2 linked regions of the Desulforapulum autotrophicum HRM2 genome follow. The protein of the gene in region 1 interacts with the protein of each later gene in a pairwise test. Links are inferred from orthologs where the notes say so. Each region holds a gene or a part of one and is shown in the gene's direction. Other genes may lie near its edges. The genes, in order: lpdA and HRM2_RS20005.

Region 1 (14,975 bases):
AATCCTGATTTCACAGGAATGGCTGGATTTATCTGATGTGCCCGGGCAAGCAGTTCAAGGGAACGATGGTAGATCGCCTCAGGCCGTGCCGTCGGATACAGGGATGGGACTGTTTCAATGTTGTGGTTTAGCACCTCAGGCCGGGCATCCATAACTGTTCGAAGGGATGACTCACTGCCGCCAAAATCAGGAATCAGCACCTCAACCCCGATCAAATCGGGCAGGGTTTCCCTGAGGGCTTCAATGGTCCTGACAAAATGGGCCGCTCCCCCATCTTCAAGGTCGTCCCGGGTGACCGAGGTGATCACCACATAGGTTAGTCCTAGGGCAAGGGCTGCCCTGGCAACGGATTCAGGCTCCGTTGCGTCGGGCGCCAAAGGTTTTCCGTGACTGACATTGCAGTAGCGGCAATTCCGGGTACAAAGATCCCCAAGAATCATAAAGGTTGCCGTGTGGTTTGCGAAACAATGCCAGATATTCGGGCATTTTGCCTCCTGGCACACCGTGTGGAGGTGTGCACCCTGAACAAGCTTTCTCACCCGTTCAAATTCAGGCCCCCTTGGAAGGGAGCGTTTGAGCCAGGCAGGTTTTGCAGTGGTTTGAGTGTTCATTTTTTTCCTCAAAAAAGAGTTTCCAAATGGTGAACCAGTCGGTGTTTGGCCCTGTCAAGGCCAGTAGAGCCATCAAGTCCATTGGATTTTTCCTGGCCAATACACTCCCTTTGGATGGATGTCATGGAAACGTCGGTCATGCCACAGGGATTTATCCAGGAAAAGGGGGCAAGATCCAGATTAACATTCAGGGCAAGGCCGTGGAACGAGATGTTGTGGTGTATGGCAAGGCCCACGCTGCCGATCTTTTTTTGAACCCCCTGGCTGGTTACCCAGATACCATGATTTTTCGAATTTCGACCGGCCCTGACATCAAAATCAAGGCAGGTGTCGATCATGGCCTGTTCAAGGGTGTGGACAAAATCAGCCACCCCGATCTTCGCCCTTGCCAGATCCATGATGGGATAAACCACCACCTGGCCCGGTCCGTGGAAGGTGATATTACCCCCCCGGCCCGTTTCAATCACACAGATTCCCCGGGTTTCAAGGAATGCATCATCAACCATGAGGTTTTCCCTGCCGCCCCTTCGACCCAGGGTAAAAACAGCCGGGTGCTCGACCACCAGAATCACATCTGCTCCATGGGGGTCATCAACCTTTTGAGCGACAATTTTTTTTTGAAGGACAAAGGCAGTCCCATAGTCCATCAGGCCCAGGTCCTGAACCCGGCGACAACCCTGACCCCCCCGGGGGGTCTTAAAGACCGAACCCATTGGACGGCCATTCGTGGCTCGTCCTTTGGCCGACCCATTGTTTAACCGCACAGGCATGGCTTCCTTGCCGCTGTTACCTCGTCCAGGCGTTGCATCTTTGGCAGATGGGGGGCGGACCTGACAAGATCGGGGTTTGTCCGGGCCTCCTCGGCAATGGCCTTGAGGGCATGGATCAAACCATCAATGGTCTCCTTGGATTCCGTCTCTGTGGGTTCTATCATCAGGGCACCGTGGACAACCAGGGGAAAATAGATGGTCGGCGGATGGAACCCGTAATCCATGAGCCGTTTTGCCATGTCAAGGGTGGTCACCTTGTGGGGAGCCTGGCCCTTGTCGCTGAACACACATTCATGCATACAGGGCCTGTCATAGGCAAGATCAAGGGTGTCCTTAAGACTCTCCTTGATGTAGTTCGCGTTGAGAACGGCTAACTGGCTGACCCGTTTCAACCCGTCGGGCCCCAGGGATCTGATGTAGGCATAGGCACGGACAAGGATTCCGAAATGACCGTAAAAGGTGAGCATCCGCCCAATGGAATCCGGGCCCTTTTCCTTGAACGAAAACCCCTTGTCATCTTTGACTATCCGTGGTCCCGGCAAGAATGGCACCAGCTTCTCCACCACAGAAATGGGTCCGGACCCGGGCCCACCACCCCCGTGGGGAGTTGAAAAGGTCTTGTGCAGATTGTAGTGGACCACATCCATGCCAAGGTCACCGGGTCGTACTATGCCGAGAACCGCGTTCATGTTGGCGCCGTCTCCGTACACAAGGCCACCTTTCTGGTGAACGATATCACAAATTTCTTTTAAGTCTTCTTCAAACAGCCCCAGGGTATTGGGATTGGTGATCATTATCCCTGCCGTGTCCTCGTCCATGGCATCGGCAACAGCTTTGGGGGTCAGCATACCAAGTTCCGAGGATGTGATGTTCACGGGCGAATATCCGCAAAGGGCTGCACTTGCGGGGTTGGTTCCGTGGGCCGTGTCCGGAATGAGAATCTTTGTGCGCTGGCGTCCGTTCTTTGCATGATAGGCGTGGATAATCATCATTCCTGTAAGCTCACCATGGGCACCGGCTGCAGGCTGCAAGGTGGTGGCTGCCATGCCTGCAATCTCGGCAAGGAATCCTTCGAGGGTATGCATCAGCTCAAGGGCGCCCTGGGAAAGATCCGGGTCTGCCAGGGGATGGGCTGCGGCAAATCCAATCCTTGCCGCCTGGACATCGTTGGTCTTGGGGTTATACTTCATGGTACACGACCCAAGGGGATACATGGCAGAATCAATGCCGATGTTCCATTGGGAAAGCCGAGTGTAATGCCGGACAACATCAAGCTCATAAAGTTCAGGTAACTCGGGTGCTTCGCCCACAAGGTCAGGGTCAAGGGGGGATACTTCAACATCCGCCAGGGGAATTGAGATGCCGCATCGGCCGGGTTTACTCTTTTCCCACAACAGGGGTTCCTTGAAAATCAATCCTTGGGTGCCATTGCCGGTTTCTGGTTCTAGGCCGGTTTTGTTTGGGGTTTCCATTATTTCACCTCCCTTGCCAGGGTTTCCATATCCTGCCTGGAAAAGACTTCGGTTGCGCAAAACAGATAGTGGTTGGCCAGGGCCGGGTAATAGGGCTCAAGGTCAAGGCCTGCCACCATGTTGAAACGGGTTTTAAGGGTCTCTCGCTTTTCCCTGAACCCGTCATTCACCTTTAAGACAAACTCGTTGAAAAAGGGTCGGTCAAAGGCCGGTTCAAGGCCTGCATCCTGGAGGGCAGCCTTCAGGAATACGGCCTTGTCATGGTTGATCTGGGCGATTTTACGCATACCAACCCTGCCGGTAAAGGCCATGTACATGCCCGCAGCCATGGCGTTTAGCCCGTTGTTAGAACAGATGTTGGAGCTGGCCTTTTCACGTTTGATGTGCTGCTCACGTGTGGCAAGGGTCAGTACAAATCCGGGTTCGCCAGCCATGTCTGTGGTTTTTCCCACATAGCGGCCGGGCAGGGCGCGCATGAGATTTTTGGTGGACGAGAGGATTCCAAGGCCCGGACCGCCAAAACTCTGGGGGATACCAAGGCTCTGACCTTCGCCGGCAACCAGATCTGCGCCAAAGCTTCCGGGGTTTTTCAGTAAGCCATAGGCCAGGGCTTCGGTGAACGAGGTGATAAACAACGCTTTTTTTGAATCAGCAATGGCCTTGACACGGGCAAGATCCTCAATGCAGCCCAAAAAATTAGGGCTCTGCACGGCAATGCCGGCCACATCAAGGGTATCAAGCAAGGAAAAGTCGGTGGTGCCGTCGGGATTTTGGGGAAGCTCGACCATGGAATAGCCGGCCGGCGTCAGGTAGGTTTTGATGATTTCCCTGTGAAAGGGATGAACCAGGCTTGAAACGGCCACGGTTCGGGTCTGTTTATTTTTCCTGAGTGCAATTAACAGGGCCTCGGCAAGGGCCGTTCCGCAGTCATAGTGGGAGGCTGTGGCGATATCCATGCCTAAAAGCGCGGTGATCATGCTCTGGAACTCATAGATACCCTGGAGGGTACCCTGGCTGACCTCGGGCTGGTAGGGAGTGTAGGCCGTTGCAAACTCAGATCGACCGATCAGATAGGAGAGGGCGGAAGGGATGTGATGGCTGTAGCTGCCGGCCCCAATAAACACCCGGGACCTTGAAGCTGCCCCCATGGAACCGGCAAGGGCCTCCATGTGGTCGTTCAGAGCCCACTCGTCCATGGCCGGGGGCAGATCAAGGGGCTCCCTGACCCTGAACTTTTCAGGTATTACGGTGAAAAGATCCTCAAGAGAGTCCATGCCCGTGACGGACAGCATCTCTCGTATGTCCTGGTCTGTATGGGGTAGATAGCGCATGGTTTTATCCTTCGTTTTATCCTTCTAAAGATTCAAGGTAGGTTTTCTTATCCATTAAAAGGTCCATCTCAGCGACATTGGACGGCTTGACCCGGATGATCCATCCGGCACCATAGCAGTCGTTGTTGACAAGTTCAGGGGCATCTTCAAGCCCTTGGTTAATCTCCACAACTTCGCCGGAAACAGGCATATAGAGCTCTGAAACCGCCTTTACCGATTCAACAGTACCAAACTCATCCCCCTTTGAGAAAGAGGTCCCGATTTCAGGCATCTCCACAAAAACAATCTCCCCAAGCTGATCCTGGGCATAGTCGTTGATGCCGATGGTGAAAACCGTGTTCTCGACCTTTGCCCACTCATGGTCCTCGGTGTAGCGTACATCTTCCGGCAGATTCAGTTCATTAATTTCTTTCATTGGCTTACCTCCTTATCGTTTTTATATGAAACACTCACCGAAGCTTCATCAGTGGAGGTGTTTCAGACTTCGTTGTGGCCGGATACCATCTATCGCTCCGGCCGTGCCGGTTTATATAAAATTACTTATCTTCTGCCGCGCCGTACGATGGGGACGCACGTCGGTTACAAGGGTCACAGTCAGGGTTCGTTTGTTCTCCTTGAGCACCACTTTGCTACCCATCTCCAGAGGGCTTTTTACCCGGATAAAACCGCAACTGAGCCCTTTGGGAACAAACCCTTCGGGCCGGTCAGGCGAGGTAATGCTGATAATCTTCTGGTCAATCCACCCGATGCCCATGTCCGTTGCACAGGTCAGCACATTGCCCAGCAGGTTGCCCTCAAGATCAAACACCTGGGCCTTTTGTCCCGACGACACCTTTCTAAGATTCTCGCCCACAAAGGCATGGGTGTAATAGGCATCTTTGGGATCAAGCAACGCCTTGTCGCCGATGAACGCCTTGGTAAATCCGGACCCGTCGGGTTTTAGTGACAGGGCAAACATCCATGGATGGTTGATGAACTTCCACGATCCGATATCCTGGTGGGAAAGGGGCAGCACTGCGCCTGCCCGCAACGAGTCCCTGGCCCCAAGTCCGCAGGGGATGACATTGTACGACCGGTCCTGCCCAAGGATGTCGGTCCAGAGATCAACAGCCTTTTCAGGGGCAATGAAAATCTCAAACCCGAATTCACCGGTGTAGCCCGATCGGGAAAGCAGCACCGGGGTGCCGTCGGTGAGCACCACCTGGGAAGACGGACTGAATGCAGGATCCATATGCCCCTTAAAGGAAAAGTAGGGCATGGTATCAAACACCTGTTCCGGTGATTGGATCAGATGCTTGAGAATGCGCAACGAATTTTTTCCCTGGATGTCGATCTTGGCAATCTTGCCCGTGAGGTCTTTGATGACCACATCAAGTTTTTTTCCATGCCCGGCAAGATGGGCTGTCACTGTTGCACCCATGCCGGCATTAACGCAGACCATAAAATCCCCAGGCCCAATGCAATAAACAATAGCATCATCTACCGTATGGCCCTGTTCGTCAAGGATGGCACCATACACACACCTTCCCTGGGCAAGACTGGCAAGATCCCGGGTATGGCAGCGCTGGAGAAGGGCCAGGGCATCGTTGCCCCTGACCGTCACACAGGCCATGTGGCTTGTGTCAAAAATGCCTGCTGATTCAAGGACCGCAAGATGTTCATTCTTGACCCCTGTTTCGTACCAAAGCGGCATGTCAAAACCGCCGAATTCGGCCATATTGGCGTTGTTCTCCCTGTGCCAGCGGTTCAACGGTGTGGTCTTAAGCATGTTTCCCATGGTGTTAACCTCGCTGTTTTTTGCATTTTTGTTCGTAACTTGAGTTTGATCTTTCATGCATTTCGCAGTAACGTGTTTATAAAATAAGAACATTTTATTAAAAAAATAGCAATTGCGATTAAAGATAAATCCATGAAAGACTATTTAGTTACAAATTGATCTTATAGTCAATTAAATTATTGTTTTTTTAAATTATTGGAAATATATATATTAAAAATTGATTGATTCAACTATATTATCTTTAATAAATCTCAATAGCCACCCCTGAAAAACTAAGGAGAAAAGATGGCAGAGCAAATAGCAATCATTGGTGCAGGCCCTGGCGGTTACGCGGCAGCCTTACGGGCGTCATCCCTTGGGGCAAAAGTAACCCTGGTTGAACGAGAGGGGGTCGGCGGGACCTGTCTCAACTGGGGGTGCATCCCCTCTAAAATCATGAAAACCACGGCAGACCTGCTGTTGAAGTTCAATGAAGCGCAAAAATATGGCATCAATGTTCAAGGCCCGGTGGCACTGGACATGGTTGCCCTGATGGCAAGAAAACAGGCCCTTATCCAGACCCAGCAGCAGGGGATTCTTTCCCTGCTCAAAAAGGGCAGGGTTACCGTTCTAATGGGCAGGGCAAAGATCAAGGCCATGGGCCTGTTAACGGTGACCGACGATTCCGGCACCAGGACAGAGATTGCCTTTGACCGCTTGATCCTTGCAACCGGAACCATTCCTCTGAATGTCCCGGCCTTTGCATTTAACGGGCGGACCATCCTTTCCAGTAACGATCTTCTATCGCTCAAACAGATACCACCATCAATCATCATCGTTGGCGGTGGGGTAATCGGGTGTGAATTCGCCTTTATCCTCGCAGCCCTTGGTTCAGCCGTCACCGTTGTGGAAGCCATGGATCGCCTGCTCCCCCTTGATTCCGTTGACACAGCCTGTTCCAAACTCCTGTTGCGGGAGATGAAGAAAAGAAAGATCAAGGTAATCCTGGACCGGAGCGTCACCACCTGTGAACCCCATGACAGGGGCGTCAGTGTCATGGTGGGTGCCTCACCCTTTTCAAACCTGAAAACCGGTGCAACGGTCACGCCGGTCAAGATCGAGGTGTCTGCCATGGCTGTCTGCATCGGCCGCACACCCCTTTCAAAGGATCTCGGACTTGAAGCCATTGGCCTTAAAACCGATGGGCAAGGGTGGATTCCGGTTAACGACGCCATGGAAACAACGATCAAGGGTGTCTATGCCATCGGCGATATCACAGGCCCAGCAAATATCATGCTTGCCCATGTGGCCACCCATGAAGCCATGGTAGCTGCAGAAAATGCCACAGGGGGAACCCGGACCATGTCCTACAATGCCGTACCCAACGCAATATTTACCATGCCTGAAATCGGGACGGTGGGCCTTTCAGAGGAAGGGTGTCAAAAAAAAGGAATTGATGCACAATGTTTTACCGTTAATTTCAGAGCCATTGGCAAGGCCCAGGTCATGGGAGAGATAGCGGGTGAGGCAAAAATCGTACTTGAACGACCGTCAGGCCGGGTGCTCGGTCTTCACCTGATCGGCCCCCATGCAACCGATCTTATTGCAGAAGGCGCACTTGCCGTAAAAAAGGGGCTCACCATTTCAGATCTTGCTGAAACCATACATGCCCATCCGACCCTTGCTGAAATCGTGTCGGAACTGGCACTCAAGGCCACGGGCAAGGCCCTTCACGGTTAGAGAACCGGCTGACCGAAAACCCGTGTTTGGGCAAAAAATTGCCCATATGCAAGGCGCAAAAAATTCTGAAACCGGAGCGTACTATAGTACGTGAGGATTGCAGGATTTTGCAGCAACGCCGCAGATGGGTGAGTTTTCGTTCAAACACTATAATACATAGGGCACCTTCATGTTAAACGACTTATAAACCACAAAAGTTTCAACAGAACCAACCCCCTCAACTGTGGAAATCTCGTCCGTGTAGAACTCAAGGAGCCCAAATCCGGGCTTTAACAGCACATGGACCATGAGGTCGTAGCGGCCGGTAACAACGCTTACGGAAATGACCCCGCGAAGATTGGATATCTCTTCGCCTTTTTTGACAAGGTCCATCTCTTTAAGCTTGATGCCGATGATAACGGTGTTATGACCGGGGATGGCAGAGGGGTCAATTCTTCCGCAGATATCCAGAATGCCCTCATCTGTCATCCGGTTAACCCTTGCCCGCACGGTGTTTTCTGTAATGTTGAGCAGTTCTGAAATAGCCTTAAAGGATTTGCGGCCCTCCCTTAATTCCTTGATGATCCTGATGTTGACCTTGTCTATTTTCATTTCACTCTCAAGGGTTCACGGCTACCCCAGCAAGGCTGCCGTGAACCCTGTCTATTCCGGATTAAAAATTACGCCCCAAGATAGGCTTTTTTTACCTCGGGATCAATCAGCAGATCGCTGGCCTTTCCCTCGAGCACGATGTTGCCGTTTTCAAGCACATAACCCCTTTGGGCAAATTTCAAGGCAAGCCTTGCGTTCTGCTCGACAAGCAGGATGGTGGTTCCCAGCCGGTTGATTTCCTTTAAAGCCTCAAACATGTCAAGCATGAGAAGGGGGGCAAGGCCCATGGAAGGTTCATCCAGAATCATGATCTTTCTGCCGCTCATATAGGCCCGGCCCACGGCCAGCATCTGCTGTTCACCGCCGCTCAGGGTTCCGGCCAGCTGATTCTTTCGTTCATCCAGCCTCGAAAAAAGATCAAACACCCATTTTTTGTCCTTGACCATCTGGTCCCTGTCTTTTCTTGCAAAACAGGCAAGGGTCAGGTTCTCCGTGACCGTCAGGTTGCCAAAGATCATCCTTCCTTCGGGAACATGGGAGATGCCAAGCTTTGAAACCACTTTGTCCGTGCTGTATTTAAGGATATTTTCACCATTAAATTTTATGACCGACCCGTGGACGGAGGGAATCATTCTTGAAATGGCCCTCAGGGTGGTGCTTTTACCAGCACCGTTGGCGCCGATTATGGTGACGATTTCCCCCTTGTCCACGGAAAAACTGATGCCGTGGAGGGCCATGATGTTATCGTATGCGACAGTCAAATTTTCTACAACAAGCTGCATCAGGTTAAATCCTCCTTGCCAAGATACGCTTCGATCACCTTGGGATTATTCTGGATCTCCTGGGGAGGTCCCTCAGCAATAATTTCGCCAAAGACCAGCGTTTGAATGTACTCACAAAGCTCCATCACAAATTTCATTCGATGTTCGATTAGGAAAATAGCCACCTTGAATTCCTGGTGCACCTTTCGGATGATTTCAATCATCCGGACAAGTTCGTCTGGAGTCATGCCGGCCGTGGGTTCATCCAGAAACAAAATTTTGGGATTAATGGCCATGGCCCTTGCCATCTCAACCCTTCGCTGGGCCCCATAGGGGAGATTTCCAACCTTTTGCCGGGCAAACTGGGCAATGTCGAAAATCTCAAGCAATCGAAAGGCATTTTCCTCGATCTCTTTTTCCTGGCGCCTGCAGGCAGGGGTATTAAAAAAAGCGCCCAATAGGCCGTAGGTGAGCTGGGAAAAGTGGGCCATCTTGATGTGGTCGAGCACATTCATGTGGCGCCATAAAAGAAGATTTTGGAAGGTTCTGCCAAGGCCCAGGGCGGCGATCCTATGGGTCTCCATGCCCTTGATGGATTGACCGTTGAGCATGATCGATCCCTGGGAGGGGGTGTACACCCCGGTGATCAGGTTAAAAATGGTGGTCTTGCCGGCCCCGTTAGGCCCGATCAGTCCGTTGATCTGCCCTGGTTCAATGGTGAGATTAAAGTCGTTGACGGCCCTGAGCCCGCCAAAATAATGGGTCATACCTTTGACCTGGAGAAGCGGTGACATTATTGGCGACCTCCTTGGCTTGACAGGACATTTTCGGTCTGATTATTTCCAGGTTGACGGTTTCTGGATCTCATGAGACCTTTAATGTTGAAATCCGTAAACGAGATAAGGCCGTGGGGACGAAAAAGCATGACCAGGATCAGAATCAAAGGAATAATAATCCATTTGAACAACTCAAGGGGCCGCAGGGCTTCGCCAAGGACCGAGATGCTCACGGCTCCAACAATGGAGCCCCAGATCGAATTGAGACCCCCGAAATAGACCATGGCAAGGATTTCGGCAAGTTTTTGAATGCCAAAGGTGGCAGGATTGACGTAGCGCAGCACATGGGCAAAGAGTCCACCTGCAATTCCAGCCCAGAAGGCGCCAAACATGAATGCCGTCATCTTTGTCTTGCGGGTGTTGACGGTCATGGAATCTGCAGCAGGCTCGTTGTCCCTGACCGCGTTAAGGGCCTTGCCCATGGTGGAACTGACAAAGTTGTTGATAATCCAGATGGAGATGGCCATCCAGGCAAACACCACGGGCAGCGAGGCATAGTTGGGCTGACTGCTCATGCCCCTGGGGCCACCCAGGACCTCCAGGTTCTCGATGGCGCTCTTGACAATGAACATAAATGCAAGGCTGATGATGGCCAGGTAATCTCCCCGGGTTCGAAACGAGGGAATGGCAACGACCAATGATCCAATGGAGGCCACAAAACCGCCTGCAATCAGAATCAAAGGAAACATCCAGGGACCCAGCCAGGCCGGCAGAAGGGCCGCACCAAATAGTTTGTCATCGGCAAAAAAAAGCAGGGTCAGGGCCGATGAGGTGTAGGCACCAAGGGCCATGAACCCCGGATGGGAGCAGGAAAATTCGCCCTGGTATCCGTTGATAATGTTGATACTGATGGTCAGAATCACCGACACCATGGTCAGTTTCAGCACCAGAACCCTGTAGTCGTTGATGTCTGCCCAGATGTGAAGCACCCCGTAAAAAGCTGCAAGATGAACCAGGGTCGCAATCACCAGGGGTAAATGCTCAAGCAGGCCTGCCAGCCGGTTTGTCAACGGAGCCGTTAATTTTGCCACAAGGATGACGGGCACAGTGTAGATCAGAAGGTCATAGGCAATGACGCTGGGGATCATCATGGGATCCTTGAACATGATGAGGGTGCCGAATATGGCCGGAATTTTTGGCAGACCGAGGTAGTAGGAGGCGGCATCCCCGAGGAAATATTCCAGGGTTGCCGCAACAAAAGCGCCCAGAATCCACCCCAGAAGCGGAACCGTTCCAAGGGATCTCTTTATCTTTTTTATGGTTTCCATTTGCTGTCCTGTTGAATAGGGGTTAACGCTAGAGCCTTAGACTTGCACTGTGGGCCATTCCAAAAAATCCCCTGGGTCGAAAGGTGAGGATGACAAGAATGATCGAGTAGGCAATCAAATCCCTGAAGGTTGAGGGAAATATCATGGCCACGAAAATTTCAATGAACCCGAGCATGTAGCCGGCCAGGGCCGCGCCCATGATGGATCCCCTTCCACCAAGGATGGCTGCAACAAAGGCCTTCCATCCAATGAGAATACCCATGTAGGGGTCAAGAACGGGATAGGCCTGGCCGTAGAGGATTCCTGCAACCGATGCAAGCCCTGCACCAATGGCAAAGGTGAGGGGAGCAATAACGTTGATGGACACCCCCATGAGGGGAACAGCAAGGAAATCATAGGACATCGCCCGCATGGCCATGCCCCACTTGGTTTTCTGGATGAAAAGATGCAGCCCAAGCATGAGAAGAAGGGAGATCACAACGATCATCACCTTGACATTGGTCACATAGATACCGCCAAAATTGTAGGTGATCGATTCGATCAGGGGCGGAAAACTGAAACGCTTTGCCCCCAGAATGATGAGGTTGCCCGTCTCAAAAATGATACCGATCATGAGTCCTGTAATGGCGGCCGAAGCCCTTGGCGCACCCCGGAGGGGCCTATAGCCCACAACTTCGACAAACACGCCCACAAACGAGGCAAGGAACATGGTGATGACCACGGTGAAGATAAAGATGAGCCACCCCGGCATGATGGCGGAAAAAAGCGTCAGAAAAAGGGTTGCCACGCCAAACCCGATATATGTCCCGACCATGAAGATATCGCCGTGGGCAAAGTTAAACAGCATCAGAACGCCGTAGACCATGGAGTATCCAATGGATATCACGGCGTAGAAGCTTCCCCACTGCAGGGCGTTGATCAGGTTCTGAAGAAAATAATCCATTGACCGGCTCCTGTTGATTCGTAAAAAATTAAAATCTTTATAACCGTCATGGCCGGAGCATGGTATCTGCTCTGGCCACAACAAATGATACACTCCTCGGATTGCAATGCTTCGATGGGAGTTCTATATAAAAAAACGTAAAAACTGCCGCCGGGCCGTTTTTTGGGCCGGGCGGCAGCAGAATGTTCCTACTTACTGCCCGACCGAAAACCCGTGTTTGGATGAAAACTTGCCCAGATGCAAGGCGCAAGCAAAGCTAAAACCGGAGCGTACTGTTGTACGTGAGGATTTTGGCTTTGTGAAGCAACGCAGCAGGTGGGTGAGTTTTCGTTCAAACACTATTTACTCGGGGCAGATGGATTTATAGAATTCATACTCACCCTTGTCACTGATGCGAACGATGACAGCACACTTTTTGGGGTCTCCCTCTTCAGTGAAGGTCATGTTCCCGGTGATACCTGCAAAATCCTTGATGGTTGCAAGGGCGTCACGAACGGCCTTACGGTCTGTTTTGATCTTGCCAGTAAGTTTACCTGTTTTTTCAATGGCGGCCTGGGCAAGGCGAAGGGCATCCCAGGTCAGGGCAGCCACATCATCGGGCACATATCCATAGGTTTTATTATACCGGTCGATGAATGCCTTGGTTTCGCCCTTGGCACCGGCTGCAGCATAGTGGGTGCTGAAAAACTGACCATAGCAGGCCTCGCCACACAGCTCGATCGTTTCGGCAGATCCCCAGGAATCGCTTCCCACAATGGGTCCTTTCCATCCAAGGGCCTTGGCCTGCTGAACGATGAGGGCAACCTCGTTGTAGTACTGGGGGGTGAACAACACCTGGGCGCCGGACCGACTGATCTTTGTCAGCTGGGAACTGAAATCGGTATCCTTGGTGGTAAAACTTTCATAGGCAACCACAGATCCTGGACCGTGGAGCTCTTCCCAGGACTGCTTAAAGAACTCAGCAAGTCCCTTGGGGTAATCGCTGGCCACATCGTAAAGCACGGCAGCCTTGTCAAAACCGAATTCCGTGGTGATGAACTTTGCCACAACAGGACCCTGGAAGGGGTCAAGAAAGCAGCCCCTGAAAACATAGGGCCGGTCCTTGGTGGTTGCGGGGTTGGTGGACCAGGGGCTGATCATGGGGGTTTCGTAGTTGTTGGCCACATCTCCTGCCGGAACAGCCTGCTTGGAGGACTGGGGGCCTACGATGACAAGGACGTCATCCTGGGAAATCATTTTTGTGTTGGCCTTTACTGCAGACTCAGCCTTTGACTCGTTGTCCTCAATGACCAGTTCCACGGGATATTTTGTACCGCCGACCACAAGGCCACCGGCTTTTTCAATATCCTCAATCCACATCATGGCGGCAAATTTTGTTCCCTCCCCGACTTTGGGAATGTCGCCGGTCATGGGGGCATTGATACCGATTTTAATCGTTGTTTTTCTGCCAAAGCTCCACGCATTTGTTGAAACCACCATTAAGACTGCGGAAAATGCCATTGCTAACCACGCCAATTTCCTCATGCTACCTCCTTGTCTTTTAGAGTAAATTAAATTATCATCAATAATCGCCAAAAGTCAGTCGTTTAAAGACTTTTAGCGGATACCATACCGGGGTTTTCAAGGCAACACAAATATAATTCAACCAATTTTCCAAGGGGTTGTAGAAATATATTTTTTTTAAAAACTCTATAAAAAATTATTCGTCAAACAATGAACAGCGCAAATTAGCAACACAATTATCATGAAAACATAAAAAATTATATTTTGCCATCTTTTGTCCGATTGACACCTATTTAAAACGTATTACTATAGCAACAGGATTACATAAACTCATACTTTTAAATAAATAAAATTGGAGATCCCATGAAATTTGACAAACTCACCATCAAGTCCCAGGAATTGATCCAGACAGCCCATGACCTGGCACTTAGAAAAAACAATCAGGCCATTGATCCCGTGCATTTCCTGAAGGCCATTCTGCTGGATGACCAGGGAATGTCCACGGCCATCCTCAATAAAATCGGTGCTTCAACCGACAATCTCATGACCTTTACCGACCAGGCCATTGATGCCCTTGCAAAGGTGGAGGGGGGAGGGGATCTTTTTTTATCGGTTCCTTCAAAAAAGATCCTGGATACCGCCTTTGTTGAGGCAGAGGGTATGAAGGATCAGTATGTGAGCCAGGAACATATCCTTCTTGCCCTTTGCATTGCCAAGGACAAGCCCCGTGAACTCTTGAACAAAGAGGGGGTCACCAAGGATAAAATCCTGACCGTTCTAAAGGAGATGCGGGGGGGCCAGACCATTGATTCGCCCAATCCTGAGAATACCTTCCAGGCCCTTGAAAAGTACGGCAGGGACTTGACCGAACTTGCCCGACTGGGAAAGCTTGACCCGGTCATCGGAAGGGACGATGAGATCCGACGGGTGGTCCAGGTGCTTTCAAGGCGACGTAAAAACAATCCTGTGCTCATTGGCGAACCTGGCGTTGGAAAAACCGCCATCATCGAAGGGCTTGCCCAGCGAATCGTTGCTGGCGATGTCTCTGAAACCCTGAGAAATCGACGGGTAGTCGCCCTGGACATGGGAGCGCTTCTTGCCGGTGCAAAGTTCAGGGGTGAATTTGAAGAACGGCTCAAGGCCGTATTAAAAGAGGTGGAACGGGCTGAAGGTCAGGTGGTCCTGTTTATTGATGAGCTCCACACCGTGGTTGGTGCCGGCGCATCTGAAGGATCGGTGGACGCTTCTAACATGCTCAAACCTTCGCTTGCCAGGGGAACCCTGCGATGTATTGGTGCGACAACCCTTAACGAATACCGTCGTTACATTGAAAAGGATGCGGCTCTGGAGCGTCGATTCCAGCCGATTCTGGCAAAGGAACCCACGGTTGAAG
Region 2 (14,989 bases), 1.7 Mb from region 1 along the record:
CCTTGTCATCAACCACCAGACCTACAAGCTGGATTCCTTTAAAAGAATTTTCATCGTTGGAGCAGGGAAAGGCGTGGCTCCCATGGCAGGGGTATTGAAACAAATACTGGGTGATTACTTATACCGGGGAATGGTGATCGTCAAAAACGGTCATGCCGGTGACCTTGACGCTGTTGAAGTGGTTGAAGCCGGGCATCCGCACCCGGACCAGGCCGGATTTGAGGCCTCCCGTCGATTGGCCGGGATGGTGGAAGAGGCGACAGCGGACGACCTTGTGTTCTGTCTTATAACCGGTGGGGCAAGCTCGCTTTTAACACTGCCCATTGACGGTATCACCCTTGAAGACAAACAAACCGTGACCCATGTGCTGCTTGAGTGCGGTGCTGACATCCAGGAAATAAATACCATACGCAAGCATCTTTCTGGGATAAAGGCAGGGCAGTTGGCAAAAAAAGCCTATCCCGCCCAGGTGATCACCCTTATTGTTTCAGATGTCATCGGCAATCAGTATACCGATATTGGTTCTGGACCGACAGCGCCGGATCATACAACCTTTCAATCCTGTTGGAACATTATTACCAGCTACGGGCTCGAAGACAGATTGCCGGCCAACGTCATCCGGCGGATTGAAGCCGGTGTTCATGGGCGAATTCCTGAAACCCCGAAAGAAAATGATCCGGTTTTTGAACGTGTCAACAATATGATCGTTGCCGATAACCTTCTGGCTCTGCAGGCGGCACAAACCAAAGCAGAACGACTGGGATACAACACCCTTATCCTTTCTTCCGCACTGGAGGGAGAATCCAGGCAAGTTGCCAGGTTTCTGGCTGCCATTGCCATGGAAGTCAGGCAGACCCATCATCCCATCGCCCCTCCGGCCTGCCTGATAATCGGCGGTGAAACCACAGTGCAGGTCAAGGGTAGCGGCAAGGGTGGTCGTAATCAGGAACTGGCCCTGGCCATGGCCCTCAGCCTGAAAGCTGCCGATAACATTTATGCCCTGTGTGCCGGAAGCGATGGTTCGGACGGAATGACAGATGCCGCCGGTGCCATTATTGACAACACAACGGTTGGGCAGGCAAGATCTGAGAAACGTGATCCTTGGATGTATCTAAACAACAATGATTCCTATAATTTTTTTAAACCCATGGGCAACCTCGTGATCACCGGCCCGACGTTAACCAATGTTATGGATATCAATATTATGATTATACCCTGAAAAAAAGGTGGTGTCTTCCGTTCAAGCAGGAGATAGTCACTTTTGCGGGTGAGCCGTTTGAAAAAGGGTTGTGCTCGTGTCTGTCATGTTATAAAGGGATACGATGAAATCAACAGCAGAAACGATCGGAAAAGTACCCCTGTTCCAGGGACTTGACCCGGAAAACCTCAAGGAAATCATTGCCATATGCGAAAGAAGATCCGTGCAGAAGGGCGAGATTATTTTTACGGACGGGGATGCCTGTAACGGGTTCTATGTGGTGGAGACCGGTAAAGTCAAGGTTTTCAAGCTTTCGTTTGGCGGCAAGGAACAGATCCTCCATATTTATGGGCCTGGAAAACCCTTTGGCGAGGTGCCGGTCTTTACGGGGAAAAGTTTCCCGGCATCTTCGGTTGCCATTACCAATGCCTCGTTGATTTTTTTTCCAAGAAAAAGGTTTGTTGAACTTATCTTAACCCACCCCAATCTTGCCCTGAACATGCTGGCTGTTCTTTCCATGCGGCTCAAAGAATTCACCATCATGGTGGAGAACCTTGCATTAAAAGAAGTTCCGGCCCGGCTTGCCTCCTACCTCATGGCCTCGATCAAGGATAGAGATAAACCCGGTTTGGTGAACCTTCCTGTGTCTAAAACCCAGCTTGCAGGCATTCTTGGGACCACTCCTGAGACCATTTCAAGAATACTGGCCCGTTTGACAAACGAGGGATTCATAACTGTGGACAACCGGTTAATAAACATTGTTGACCCGGATGGTCTGGCAGAGATTTCCGAGGGGGAGTAAACAAGCCTGCTGGGGGGCAGATCTGAAATCCATCCCCCCTTAAAGCTCCCGGGATCAAACGATGGTTCCGGCGTTGATCTTGTTGGGCTTAACTATTTCGCCCCTGGCGCTGATTACCGTTTTTGTCATTGGAATTTTTTTGTCTGCAAGGGCCATGGCCCGTTCCAATATGCCCGGAAGCCCGGAGCAGCAGGGCACCTCCATGATAAGGACAGTGATGCTTTTGATGGTGTTTCCGGCAAAAATCTGGGTGAATTTTTCCACATAGGCGTCTTTGTCGTCAAACTTGGGGCATCCCATCATCACGACTTTGTCTTTCAGGAAATCCTGGTGGAAAGAGCCGTAGGCAATGGGCACGCAGTCGGCTGTGACGAGCAGGTCTGCATCCTTGAGAAAGGGTGCCGTGGGCGGAACCAGTCGGATTTGAACGGGCCAGTGTCCCAGGGCAGAGGCGGACTCACCCATTATCACCGGTTTATTGGCCGTCTGGCAGGCACTCTCGTCCAGTGTTGAAAAGGTGTGCAGGGTCTCTGACGGGCAGCCGCACCCTGACGATGCAGGTGCGCTGTTTTTGTCTTTGGATTTTAAAAAGGCCTCCACAGCCTCTTCATCAAAGGCATCTGCCTCCCTTTCCACAAGCGTTAAGGCACCCTGGGGGCATTCGCCCATACAGGCCCCAAGGCCATCGCAGTACTGATCCTTTACCACCTTTGCCTTTCCATCAATGATTTCAATGGCACCTTCGGCACAGGAGGGAACGCAGTTTCCGCATCCGTCACATTTTTCTTCGTCTATCTCTATTATTTTCCGCATGATTTTCATGGTATATCCTCCTGGGTTCAGGTATTCACACCGGTTTTGATCCCGGGTTGTATGTCTGGTGCTGCTGTTCTTTGCTCTGTTCTTCTGTCGGCGGTTTTTCGGCTTATACCTCCGGGGTCAGGAGAACCTTGGCTGCTTGTTCCCTGCCGCTCTGGGTTAGAAAAGACTTGTTAATGATGGCTTCAAGCCTTGCCCTTTCCAGGGGGGTCTTTTTTTGTGCCTCCTCAAGGTTTGTGATGAGGTCGGCATCGTAAAGCACCTTAAAGTTGAGTGTCTCTTCGTCCCTCGGGTGGTGATGGTGGCCGACAATGTCGCATACCTCTTCGATGAGATCCGCCTTGGCCTTGAGGTGTTCAAGGATTTGTCGTGCAACGGGCGGGCCTTCAATCTCCTGATATTCAGGTGCGTTTGAGTTATATTTTTCCTCGGCTTTTTTAATACCGATGTCGTGGAGATAGGCGGCACACAGGATGATGGCCAGATTTCCAAGCTCGGCCTTACCAATGGCTTCGGCATAGCGTGCCACCCTTGTGGCGTGGCCGATTCGCTTAAAATCCGTGTGAAAATAACGCTTCATCTCCACGGCCACCCTGTCCTTTAGAAGATCGTCCCTGTTGGCCAGGAACTCTTTGGGAAGGGTACCGAGGCATTGTTCTGCATATTGGCAATAGGAGGCGCAACCAAAATCCAGTTTCGGGTTTACCATCCGCTTGCCGCATCCCTTGCATACCCGGGATGTGTCATCCTTGAAAAATTCAATAATGGTGCCGCATTCAGGGCAAGGTGTTTCGAAAATGGCTTCCTTATTCCAGTACTGGGTATCTTGACCCGGGCATTTCATGGAGGGCCTCCTTTGTGGGTTGATGGGGTCAGGCCTGTTTAAGTATAAGGACCTGACCCCGAATGTCATTCTATCGTTAATTTCCCTGCATCATGGCTGCAATATCACCCTCGGCATCGCCAATGGGCTTGATGTTAAAATTTTCCACCAGCACCTTGAGTACCGCAGGAGAAATAAAGGCAGGAAGGGTTGGTCCAAGTCGTATGCCTTTCACGTTCAGGTGAAGAAGGGCCAGAAGAACCGCAACCGCCTTTTGCTCGTACCAGCCAATGTCATAGCTGATGGGAAGCTCGTTGATATCATCAAGGCCAAATACCTCCTTGAGTTTCAGGGCAATGACGGCAAGGGAGTAGGAGTCGTTGCACTGTCCCGCATCAAGCACCCTTGGAATTCCGCCGATATCGCCGAGGTTTAGTTTGTTGTACCGGTATTTTGCACAGCCTGCCGTGAGGATAATGGTATCCTTGGGAAGCTTTTCGGCAACCTCGGTAAAGTAGGCCCGGTCCTTTTGCCTGCCGTCACAACCGGCCATGACAATGAAGCGCTTGATGGCGCCGGATTTTACCGCTGCAACCACCTTGTCGGCCAGGGCCAGCACCTGGTTGTGGGCAAATCCACCGACAATGGTGCCTGTCTCGATCTCCCGGGGGGCAGGGCAGGTCTTTGCAAGGGCGATAATTTTTGAAAAATCTTTTGCTCCGCCCGGCTTACGATCGGCAACTTTTTCAAGACCGGGATATCCGACCACGCCTGTAGTGAATATTCTGTCCCCATAGGTGTTACTCTTTTTGATGGGAATGATGCAGTTGGTCGTCATGAGAATGGGGCCGTTAAACGACTCAAATTCCTCATTTTGTTTCCACCAGGAGCTGCCGTAGTTGCCCTTGAGGTGGTCGTATTTCTTGAATTCAGGATAGTAGTTGGCCGGCAGCATCTCTCCGTGGGTATAAACATCAACCCCTGTTCCCTGGGTCTGCTTCAACAGTTCGTCCATATCCTTCAAGTCATGGCCTGAAATCAGGATGCCGGGGCGGTCACCCACACCGATGTTGACCTCGCTGATCTCGGGATTGCCATAGGTTGAAGTGTTGGCCTCGTCCAGGAGCGCCATGGTGACCACTGAGATCTCACCGGCCTTGAGTACCAGACCCACCATCTCATCCACACTCAGATCCCGGGTGGTTGAGTCAAGGGCTTCAAGGATAAAGGTGTAGATCTCATCTTTTTCCTTGCCCAGAATCGCTGCATGCTCGGCGTAGGCCGCTATGCCCTTGAGGCCGATGATCAGAAGCTCCCTCAGGGAGCGGACATCCTCGTTTTTTGTGGCAAGAACCCCAACGGTTTTTGCCTTGTCCTGGAATTCGTCCACATTGGTGGACATCCAGGTGGCTGAGTCGTGGAGCGCTCCGGTGATTTTGCCCTTGATTTTGTCTGCAATATTTTTTTTAAGGGCAACGGCCTGATTTACCCAGTCAACAAGGCTTGCATCGTCAAAGTTGGCATTGGTGATGGTGGTAAACAGCGCCTTTGAAGCAAACCTTGCGGCCTCTGTGGTCATGTCCACCCCAGCTGCTTTTCCCTTAAGGGTAAGAACGGCGATGCCTTTGAGGTTAAAAATCAAAAGATCCTGAAGGTTTGCCGTCTCTTCTTTCTTGCCGCACATCCCGCTGATGGTACATCCCTTGTTTTTTGCCGTCTCCTGGCATTGAAAACAGAACATGGTCGTCCTCCTTGAATGGTTGTTTGTGTGGGAACTCTTTAACCGTGAAATAGATATTATCTGATTAAGTTAAGGATTTCCTTGATCTATATCAAGTAAATAGAAAATTATTCAAACCAATCAAATCTTGATATTTTTTGCCATAGACGATATTTACCTAGGTTGCGGCAGAGAATGGTGCTGTTTTTTGTGCCGAATTTTGAACAGGGTTGGATAAATCTTACAGGAAGGGTGTGGTGGAGTGGATATGGAATTATATCAGGGTGTTGTGCTTGGCGTTCTACAGGGGCTTACAGAATTTTTACCGGTTAGTTCATCGGGCCATCTTGTACTGGGCCAGAATTTTTTTGGCATTACAGAACCTGCCCTTTCGTTTGACATCAGTGTTCACCTGGGAACCCTTTTTGCCGTTGCCCTTGTCTTTTTTAAAGAGATCAAGGCCATGGTCGTCAGCCTTGGACGGCTGGTGCAGAACCTGGGTTCACTGAAGAATTTCAAGCAGGTTGTCAAGGCAGATGGAGATGTCCGGCTTGCGGCCCTCATCATTGTGGGATCCATTCCAACGGCAGTTATCGGGCTGATTCTGAAAAATTATGTCCATGCTCTATTTTCTTCTCTGGTGATTGTGGGCAGCATGCTCATGGTCACGGGAACCTTTCTCTGGTTGACCAGACATTCAACACCCGGGGGGAAAAAGGTCGAACAGATTGGGTTTGGAACGGCCCTCTTTATCGGAGTCTGCCAGGGGGTTGCCGTGATTCCGGGGATTTCCAGATCAGGTGCCACGATTGCAGCAGGTCTTTTTTCCGGGGTGGAGCGGGAAACAGCGGCAAGGTATTCGTTTCTGCTGTCCATGCCCGCCATTGCCGGTGCAGAGATATTGAGTCTCAAAGAGTCTTTTGCCACTGGTGCAGGTTTTGACACAGTGACCCTTTTAAGCACCCTGACCGCTTTTATCGTCGGCACACTGGCCCTGGTGGCGCTGTTGAAAATTGTCAAAAAAGGGAGATTCTATCTTTTTGCCCCCTATTGCTGGGTCGTTGGATTGATTTCAATTATAGCAGGATTTGTCGCCTAGGGGCATATCGTGAATGATATCTGAATTATTGTTTAAAAAGGAGGAAATATGAATCCGGGAATTTTCAGGGAGTACGATATCCGGGGAATTGCAGGCAAGGAGTTTGTGGATGAAGATGTGGTCAAAATTGGTCGGGCCTATGGCACCCTCCTTGACCGGGACAACAATCGACGGGTGGTTGTGGGCCGGGATTGCAGATTAACTTCCGATCATTATTCCGTCCTCTTTATCGAGGGTATCCTTTCAACCGGATGTGATGTCATTGATATTGGTGTCTGTCCCACGCCCGTGCTCTACTTTGCCATCCACCACCTCAACGCCCAGGGTGGTGCCATGGTGACTGCCAGCCACAACCCGCCCGAGTATAACGGATTCAAGCTCATGAACGGGCCTGACAGTATCCACAGCCAGGGACTCCAGGAGGTGAGACGGATCATCGACTCGGGCGTATATGTACAGGGACGGGGAACCATTGAAATCAGCGATGCCCTCACCCCCTACATGGCCTATATTCAGGAGAATGTCTGCCTGAAACGACCCCTTCGCATCGGCGTTGATGCGGGCAATGGCACGGGCGGCGTCACGGCCCTGCCGGTCCTCAAAGGTCTGGGATGTGAGGTCCATGACCTTTACTGCGACATGGACGGCACTTTTCCCAACCACGGTTCAGATCCCACGGTCAAGGCCAACATGGTTGAACTCATTGACCTTGTCAAAGCAAAAAAACTGGATCTGGGCGTCGGGTATGACGGGGATGCCGACCGCATCGGCGTAGTCGACGAGCACGGGAACATCATCTACGGGGATCAGCTCATGGTAATCTTTGCCAGGGAGATTCTCAAGCGCAAACCCGGGGCTACCTTTATTTCTGAGGTCAAGTGCTCCATGGTCATGTACAATGACATTGAACAACACGGGGGCCGGGCCATCATGTGGAAGACGGGCCATTCCCTGATCAAGAAGAAGATGAAAGAGGCGAATGCCGAACTTGCAGGTGAGATGAGCGGCCACATGTTCTTTAAGGATCGGTATTTCGGTTTTGACGACGCCCTCTACGCCACTTGCAGGCTTCTTGAGATTGTTGCTGATACGGGCAGGACCGTATCCCAGCTGATTGAAGATCTTCCCGTCACCTTTACCACCCCTGAGATTCGGGTTGAATGTGACGATTCCAGAAAATTTGACGTAGTTGCCGCCATTACAGAGCAGTTTAAAAAGACCCACGAGGTCATTGACATTGATGGCATGCGGGCGCTCTTTGGCGACGGCTGGGGGCTTGTGCGGGCCTCCAACACCCAGCCTGCCCTGGTGTTGCGGTTTGAGGCATTAACACAACAAAGGCTTGTTGAGATCAGATCCATGGTTGAGACGGCCCTTGAAAAGATCATTTCCAAGACACCCTAAGGGAGTTAAGTAGTAAAAACCAATGGAATTATCCGAACAGCAGCAGACGGCAGTCCTTCACACGGGGTCACCCGCCCTTGTGGTTGCAGGGGCAGGATCCGGCAAGACCCGGACCCTGACGGCAAAGATCATGCACCTCATCGGCCAGGGGTTTGATCCCACAAGAATCCTTGCCATCACCTTTACCAATAAGGCGGCCCAGGAGATGAAGAGTCGCCTTTATAAACTGTCCGGCCTTGGGTATGCCAAGTTTCCCTGGGTCAGGACCTACCATTCGGCCTGTCTTGTTATTTTCAAGACCCATAGCCATGAGATCGGTTACTCATCTCCCATCCAGATCTGCTCGATTTACCAGCAGAAAAAGATCGTGACGGAGATCCTTGTGAACAACAACCTTGAAAAAAAGCATGCCGGCAATCTCATCTCCATCATCTCAAGGGCAAAGAATTCGGCCAATCCAGACCGTTATTTTGACGAGCACCCGAGGATGGGCATAATCCGGGTGGTTGATCTTTACAAGGCGTATGAACAAAGATTGTTTGAGGCCAACCTGGTTGACTTTGACAACATCCTGCTGAAAACCCGGGACATTCTCAGGGATTTTCCCGAAATTCAGCAGCGGTACAAGCAACAGTTCACCCACATCCTTGTGGACGAATACCAGGATACCAACAATCTCCAGGACGAACTTACCAGGCTTTTGCTGGGTGATCACGGTAATCTTTTCTGCGTGGGGGATGACTGGCAGGCCGTGTATGGGTTCAGGGGCAGCAATGTTAACCATTTTCTTCAGTTTTCCAACCGGTATGACAATGCCAGGATTTTTCGCCTTGAGGAGAATTACCGGTCGGCCGATGAAATTGTCCAGGCGGCCAACGGGCTCATTGATTTTAATGCCGACAAGATGGACAAAAAGTGTTTCTCCCAGAAAAAGGGAGGGGTGGTCGAAATCCACGAGTTTTTTTCCGAAGGTGAAGAGGCCGAATGGGTTGCAAAGCGCCTCAAGGCCTTGAACTGCAAGGGTGAAGGCATTGATTTTGACAAGATTGCCGTGGTCTACCGCACCAAGTTCTGTTCCCTTGCCTTTGAAAAGATATTCAGGATGTTTAAAATTCCCTACCGCCTCATGGGTGCCCAGGGTTTTTTTGAACGGATGGAAATTCTGGACATCAATTCCTATCTGAGCGCGGCCCAGTTTCCCAACGACGACGTCTCGTTTGAGCGGATCATCAATACCCCTAAAAGGGGGATCGGGCCAGCCATGGTCAAGAAGATCGGCACCATGAAAGAAGAGGGGATGAGTCTGTCCGGTGCTGCCAGAAAAATGGTCCAGGAGCGGGTGCTGACCCCCAAGATCCATGGTGAGCTCTCAAAGCTCCTTGAGCTGCTGGATTCCCTCTGGGACCTGCCGCCCAACCAGGCCATGGAGCGGGTGCTGGATGGGACAGCTTACTTTGATTACCTGAAGAAAAAGGTCAAGACCGAGGCTGAATTTATCTCTAAAAAGGAGAACATCGAACAGCTGGTCTACACGGCACGGGAGAAATCCACCATCCTTGAGTATCTGGAAGAGGCGGCCCTGATTCGGGAGGACACCAAGGACGAGGATGACGACGGGGAAGGGGTGGCCCTCTTGACCATCCACTCGGCCAAGGGACTTGAATTTGACACGGTGTTCGTGGTCGGGTGTGAGGAAAAGCTTTTCCCCCACTGGCGATCCATTGATGCCGGAGAGCAGGCCATCCAGGAAGAAAGACGACTCATGTATGTTGCCATGACAAGGGCCGAACGCTTTCTCTATCTTTCCCATGCCAATTATCGAAAAGGTCAGTTTGCCATGCGGTCAAGGTTCATCGATCAGATTGAGGAATGTATGGCGTGAGTGTAAGGTAAAGCCTTGGTCCGTCACGATTTAGCAACTGTAAAATATGTGAAGTAAGGATACCATCATGGGACAGTCTGGTTTTTGTATACGAGGGATGGCGTTGATAACGGCCATGGTCCTTGTGTTTGTCCTGGGTGTTCAAAGGGGTGGGTGCGCCACACACGATCTTGAGACGGTGATCCTGCAGCTTGACTGGAAGCACAATGCCGAGTTTGTCGGGTTTTATGCCGCAAAAGACCAGGGGTTTTACCGGGAAGTGGGGCTTGATGTCCGATTTGTCGAACCAGGACCCCATACCGATCCTGTCCGGGAAGTAGTGGCCGGACGGGCCGATTATGGCCTTGGGCAGTCTGATCTTGTACTTGGGGCCATGAAGGGGCGACCCATTGTTCTGCTGTCTAACTTTTTAAAGCGATCGTCGGTTTTTGTGGTGGCAAGGCCGGAGATTGAGCAGGTGTCAGACCTTGCCGGAAAGGCCGTCATGGGCGATCCAGCCATGGGTAAGGTTGCCGAGCTTGCCCATATGTTCAAGGCAGGCAAGTTGGATCCTGGGACCTTAAATTGGGTCCCCTCCACCTTTGATGTCGATGGTTTTGCCCGGGGAAAGGCCGACGCCATGGTGCTCCATGTAACGGACCGGCCCTTTGTGGGTACCCCCGGCAGGAGGTATTCGGTCTTTACCCCGTCGGATTTCGGGGCCGATTTCCTTGGCCAGAGCCTTTTCACCTCAAAGGAGTCCCTTGCAGACCATTCAGACCGGGCAAGGCGTTTTGTCGAGGCCAGTTGCCGGGGATGGGCCTTTGCCATGGACCAGGATGAGGCTGTGACGGCAGCCCTTGTTGCAGCCCATGTTCCAAAGAAGAGCCTTGAGACCCTGATTCTTGGCGTTCGGGCCGTTAAAAAACGGGTCCTTCCTGCCACCTATGACCTGGGGACCATGGATCGTTCAAGCCTCCAGCGAATCGCCGACACCTTTGTTTCCCTTGGCATGGCTGATTCAGACTATGACCTGAGTGGTTTTATCTTTGACCCCTCCGGAGGGATGACCCCCCTGACACAGGTATCCCTGACCGGGTTGGAAAGAAGATTCCTGGCCGATCACCCCGTTGTAACCGTGGCATTTGAGGATAATTCCAAACCCTTTTCCTTTGTTGCCGACCAGGGCCACCAAGGGTTTGCCCATGACTATTACGGGCTTCTGGCCAAAAAAACCGGGCTTCAATTTTCGTCGGAATTCGGCTCCTGGACAGCCAACCTGGATCGGTTTAAGGCCGGGAAGGTGGACCTTATCGATGGGATCTCGTTTGACCGTGACCGCCAATCGTTTACCCTGTTTTCCCCACCGTACTACACCATTCCCCTGACCCTGTTTACCCGGAATGAATTTGGTTTTTATTTCAACATCTCCCAGCTTTTTGGACGACGCGTGGGCATTGTCCGGGATGTTTACTTCAAGGAGGCCCTTGCCGGTTATCCTGAAATTAATATTGTTGCCCTTGCCGATACCCAGGCCCTGATGCAGGGACTTTCAGAAGGCCTTGTGGATGCCGTTATCATCAACCTGGGCGATGGTCTGAGTACCATCAGGAAACTGAACCTCACCAATGTACGTTCTGCCGGAGCCATCGCCCTTGAAGGGAAAACAAAGGAGGACCTCAGGATCGGGGTCAGGGTGAACCTGCCCGTTCTTCTGACCATCGTTAAAAAGGGAATGGCTGCCGTTACCGCATCTGAGCTTGCATCCCTGAGGGACAAGTGGCTGCTGCCGGCGCCGGGGAGTACGGGGTTGAGAATTCATCTGACGGACAGTGAAAAGGATTTCCTGGTAAACCACCAGGTAATCCGTGTGGGAAACGAGGAAAACTGGCCTCCGTTTGATCTCAATGTGGATGGTGAAGCCCGGGGGTTTGGTGTTGACCTGCTAAAGCTTGTGGCCGATCGTATCGGCATTCATCTGGAATTTGTCCCGGACCATACCTGGGATGAGACCGTGACCCTGTTCTACGACAAAAAGATTGATGTACTCCACAGTCTCACCCGGAACCAGGAGCGGGAAAAGCACGCCCTTTTTTCCCTGCCCTTTTATTCTTCACCCCATGTGCTGATGTGCCGGAAGGATGCCCCGCCCGTGACCGACATCAGGTCGCTTTACGGCAAGACCCTTGCCATGCCCGAAAAATGGGCCGTGGTCGATTATCTGCGACTGCACCACCCGGAAATCAAACTCATATACACAGCCGACACCATGGAAGCCCTGTCCGAGGTGTCCCAGGGAAGGGCTTTTGGCACCATTGAACAAGAGGCTGTTCTCCATTATTTCATGAAAAAGTATGGGTTCTCTTCGCTTAAAAAGGCCTTCACCTTTGATGAATTTGACAATCTTGGCAACGCCTCCATGTACATTGCCGTTCGAAACGACTGGCCCCAGCTCATGGATCTTATGGACAAGGCGTTGAAAACGGTTTCTCCAGGGGAGATGGCAGGCCTTGAGGTCAAGTGGTTTGGCCAGGCAAAACAGAACCACTGGAACAGAGGCGGCACCCTTGAACTTTCGGGAGGGGAAGAGGCCTTTTTGAAAAATCTAAAAAAGATACGATTCTCCATTCATTCGGACGCCATGCCCTTTGAGGGGGATGAGGGCGGTGCACCGGCCGGAATGGTGGCCGACTTCATTCCACTCTTTGAAAAAAAACTGGGCGTTCCCTTTCAATACGTTCCGACAGCCGCCAATGCTTCAGCGGTTGATACCCTGAAGTCCGGCCGATGCGACCTTTTGCCCATGGTGGCCGTTTCCCATCTTGTGGACGAAAACCTGGGTCTTACCGAACCCTATCTTTCCCTTTCCGTGGGAATCATTGTGAATGAGTCATTCCCCTTTATTAAGGGTTTGGGAGACCTGGCCGGCAAGGATGTGGGAATCGTACGGGACAGTGATCTTGGGCCGGCCCTTGTGGCAGGCTTTCCCCTGGTGGAGTTCAAGACCGTGGGGAGCGTGGGCCGGGGGTTGCTCGAAGTCTCATCGGGAAAATTGTCCGCCCTTGTGGTCGATCTTCCGGTTGCCTCCAACTATATCGAAAAACTGGGCCTTTCCAATCTCAAGGTGGTCGGTCACCTGGATCGGTTAAAATCCATCGGTATGGCAACCCAGCAAAAGTCAGTGGAACTCAATCGCATCATGAGAAAGCTTGTGGATTCCCTGACCAGGGAAGAGGTGGACGGGATTTATCAGAAATGGGTCACCCTCCGATTTGAGCACAGGTTTAACTACAAAAACATGTGGCGGTACCTGTTTATTACTGCCCTGCTTTTTTCTGGTATTCTTTTCTGGAATCGTAAACTCTCAGCCTTTAACCGGCAGATGGCTGAGGCCAATGCAAAGCTTGAACAGCTTTCTGTCACGGACCGGCTTACAGGACTCTACAACCGCATGAAGATTGATGACACCCTGCTTGAAGAAATCGGGCGGGTGTTAAGATACAACTATCCCCTTTCCTTGATTTTAATGGATATAGACCTTTTTAAACAGGTCAATGACACCCATGGGCACCAGGCAGGGGATGCGGTTCTGATTCAAATGGCAAAAACCATGGATAAAAATATCCGATCTACCGACATCTGTGGCAGGTGGGGTGGAGAGGAGTTTATGGTCATCTGTCCCCATACGGATCTCAAGGGCGCCCTCAGCCTGGCGGAACATCTCAGAGAATCCATTGCTCGACAGATCTTTCCCCATGTGATAACCCAGACAGGAAGCTTTGGCGTGGCCCAGTACGGGAACGGCGATTCAGAGGCCGATCTCATTGCCCGGGCTGACCGGGCCATGTACCTTGCAAAGGAGGGGGGCAGAAACCGGGTGGAATCGGTTTTGTGATTCCTGTTTCTAACATCTTATGAATAAAAAATTGACTAAACAGAAGAGTGACGGGTTTTTATATTTTCCCCTTGGAAAACTTGCCAAAGATGAAACGATCTTCAAAGATGCAGATAAACGCAGCTTTCGAGATGCATATAAATTTATTTTAAAGCCGATTCTTGGTAAACAGCTTGCCGTCAACACCTACTATAAAAACGACTTGATTGCCGCAGCTAATACCCGGATTACAATGGATCTGCTTCGTATCTTTGACGAGCTTAAAATTAATTTCAAGGTTAATCGGGTAGAAATCACTGAAGAAGAACGAAACAATGCCCTTGATTCTGCAATGGCACAGATCATGAAAATCAAGCATGATTTTTTTAACGCCATGGACAAAAAAGAGATCCCGGCCATGCAAAAAACACTCAAGGGCTTTCTTCGCGAAACCCTGGCCTCGTGTAAAATGGACCGTTTCCACGCCCACGATGAATTAGTGGCAGGATACCTGGCGTTTGCCAATAGCGCCATTACATCCCAGGACCAGTATCTGTGGACGGCCATGGCCCTGAAAAAGATAATTGACAACGAGAAACGGATTTTGGGCCTGGGAAAATCGGAAAATGGTGAAACCATCGAGCATGTCGTAAAAACCACATGGCTTTCGCTAATGCTTGCCAGGAAACTGGATGATTTTGATAATTCTGATTGTGAAACCCTGAGTATCATCTGCATGGGCCATGACGGGGGAAAGGTCCTTGTGCCCGAAGAAATACTGTACAAGAAGGGACGGCTGACCCAACTGGAAAACGATATCATGAAAAGCCATGTGCTGTTCTCCTATCTGTTTGCCTCCAACAATCAACAGGATCTCAATTTTGAATCTTTTGCCATGGCTCTGCACCATGTCAAGGAAAACAAATCTTTGGCCCAGAGCTATGGAATCATGAGTGACACCCATACCTCGTTTTACGAATATCTCACACCTGGGGCCCAGACAAAGCTCAATGAAATTTACCATTCAACCAAGAAATATTACCGTTTAATCAGCCTTGCAGACACCTTTGAGGCCATTGCATCCCCCCGGGTTTACAAAAAGGCATCTTCCATCGGGGCAACCCTGTCCATCATGATCAGCAGTCATCAAAAATACGGGTTGTTTTACCCCCCGTATTTAGAGGCGTTTGTGGGTTTCTGGATACAGGAGGTTCTTCCTAAAAATCTCAAGTTCAGAATCAATGACGAGATCCTGGATCTATATTGTAAAAAATTATCCTTAACGTTTGAGCAAAGAGAGCACTGCAAAGAGAATTGTCTGGGGGCAATTATCAACTCCTGCTCAACCTTGGGAACCGATATACATTGCGTTGTTTTTGATCCTGGAAC

What was found.
Region 2: the proteins of lpdA (region 1) and HRM2_RS20005 interact in binary tests that used the Escherichia coli proteins (3 or more experiments, as listed by UniProt). The link is inferred for Desulforapulum autotrophicum HRM2 from one-to-one orthologs.

The regions. Positions count from the first base shown.
Region 1 is NC_012108.1:2,849,264-2,864,238, forward strand. Bases 5,506-8,463 are described here. They hold lpdA (dihydrolipoyl dehydrogenase), read left to right. Parts: upstream 5,506-6,246; coding sequence 6,247-7,680; downstream 7,681-8,463. Other genes in these bases: HRM2_RS12430 (aminomethyltransferase family protein), read right to left, coding at 5,506-6,018; HRM2_RS12440 (Lrp/AsnC family transcriptional regulator), read right to left, coding at 7,828-8,271; HRM2_RS12445 (ABC transporter ATP-binding protein), read right to left, coding at 8,340-8,463. In the rest of the region: lipA (lipoyl synthase), read right to left, coding at 1-611; lipoyl(octanoyl) transferase LipB, read right to left, coding at 620-1,381; aminomethyl-transferring glycine dehydrogenase subunit GcvPB, read right to left, coding at 1,366-2,853; aminomethyl-transferring glycine dehydrogenase subunit GcvPA, read right to left, coding at 2,853-4,184; glycine cleavage system protein GcvH, read right to left, coding at 4,201-4,599; more of HRM2_RS12430, read right to left, coding at 4,711-5,505; more of HRM2_RS12445, read right to left, coding at 8,464-9,053; HRM2_RS12450 (ABC transporter ATP-binding protein), read right to left, coding at 9,053-9,826; HRM2_RS12455 (branched-chain amino acid ABC transporter permease), read right to left, coding at 9,826-11,136; HRM2_RS12460 (branched-chain amino acid ABC transporter permease), read right to left, coding at 11,165-12,079; HRM2_RS12465 (ABC transporter substrate-binding protein), read right to left, coding at 12,422-13,603; ATP-dependent chaperone ClpB, read left to right, coding at 13,946-14,975. UniProt on the Escherichia coli protein: Lipoamide dehydrogenase is a component of the glycine cleavage system as well as of the alpha-ketoacid dehydrogenase complexes.
Region 2 is NC_012108.1:4,560,334-4,575,322, reverse strand. The notes cover bases 7,346-10,317. They hold HRM2_RS20005 (ATP-dependent helicase), read left to right. Parts: upstream 7,346-7,887; coding sequence 7,888-9,747; downstream 9,748-10,317. Other genes in these bases: HRM2_RS20000 (transporter substrate-binding domain-containing diguanylate cyclase), read left to right, coding at 9,815-10,317; HRM2_RS20010 (phosphomannomutase/phosphoglucomutase), read left to right, coding at 7,346-7,865. Outside these bases: HRM2_RS20040 (glycerate kinase type-2 family protein), read left to right, coding at 1-1,219; HRM2_RS20035 (Crp/Fnr family transcriptional regulator), read left to right, coding at 1,323-2,000; HRM2_RS20030 (ATP-binding protein), read right to left, coding at 2,055-2,822; HRM2_RS20025 (HD domain-containing protein), read right to left, coding at 2,926-3,663; hcp (hydroxylamine reductase), read right to left, coding at 3,740-5,383; HRM2_RS20015 (undecaprenyl-diphosphate phosphatase), read left to right, coding at 5,631-6,461; more of HRM2_RS20010, read left to right, coding at 6,510-7,345; more of HRM2_RS20000, read left to right, coding at 10,318-13,621; HRM2_RS19995 (HD-GYP domain-containing protein), read left to right, coding at 13,653-14,989. UniProt on the Escherichia coli protein: A helicase with DNA-dependent ATPase activity. Unwinds DNA duplexes with 3'-5' polarity. Translocates on single-stranded DNA with 3'-5' polarity. Initiates unwinding more efficiently from a nicked substrate than double-stranded DNA.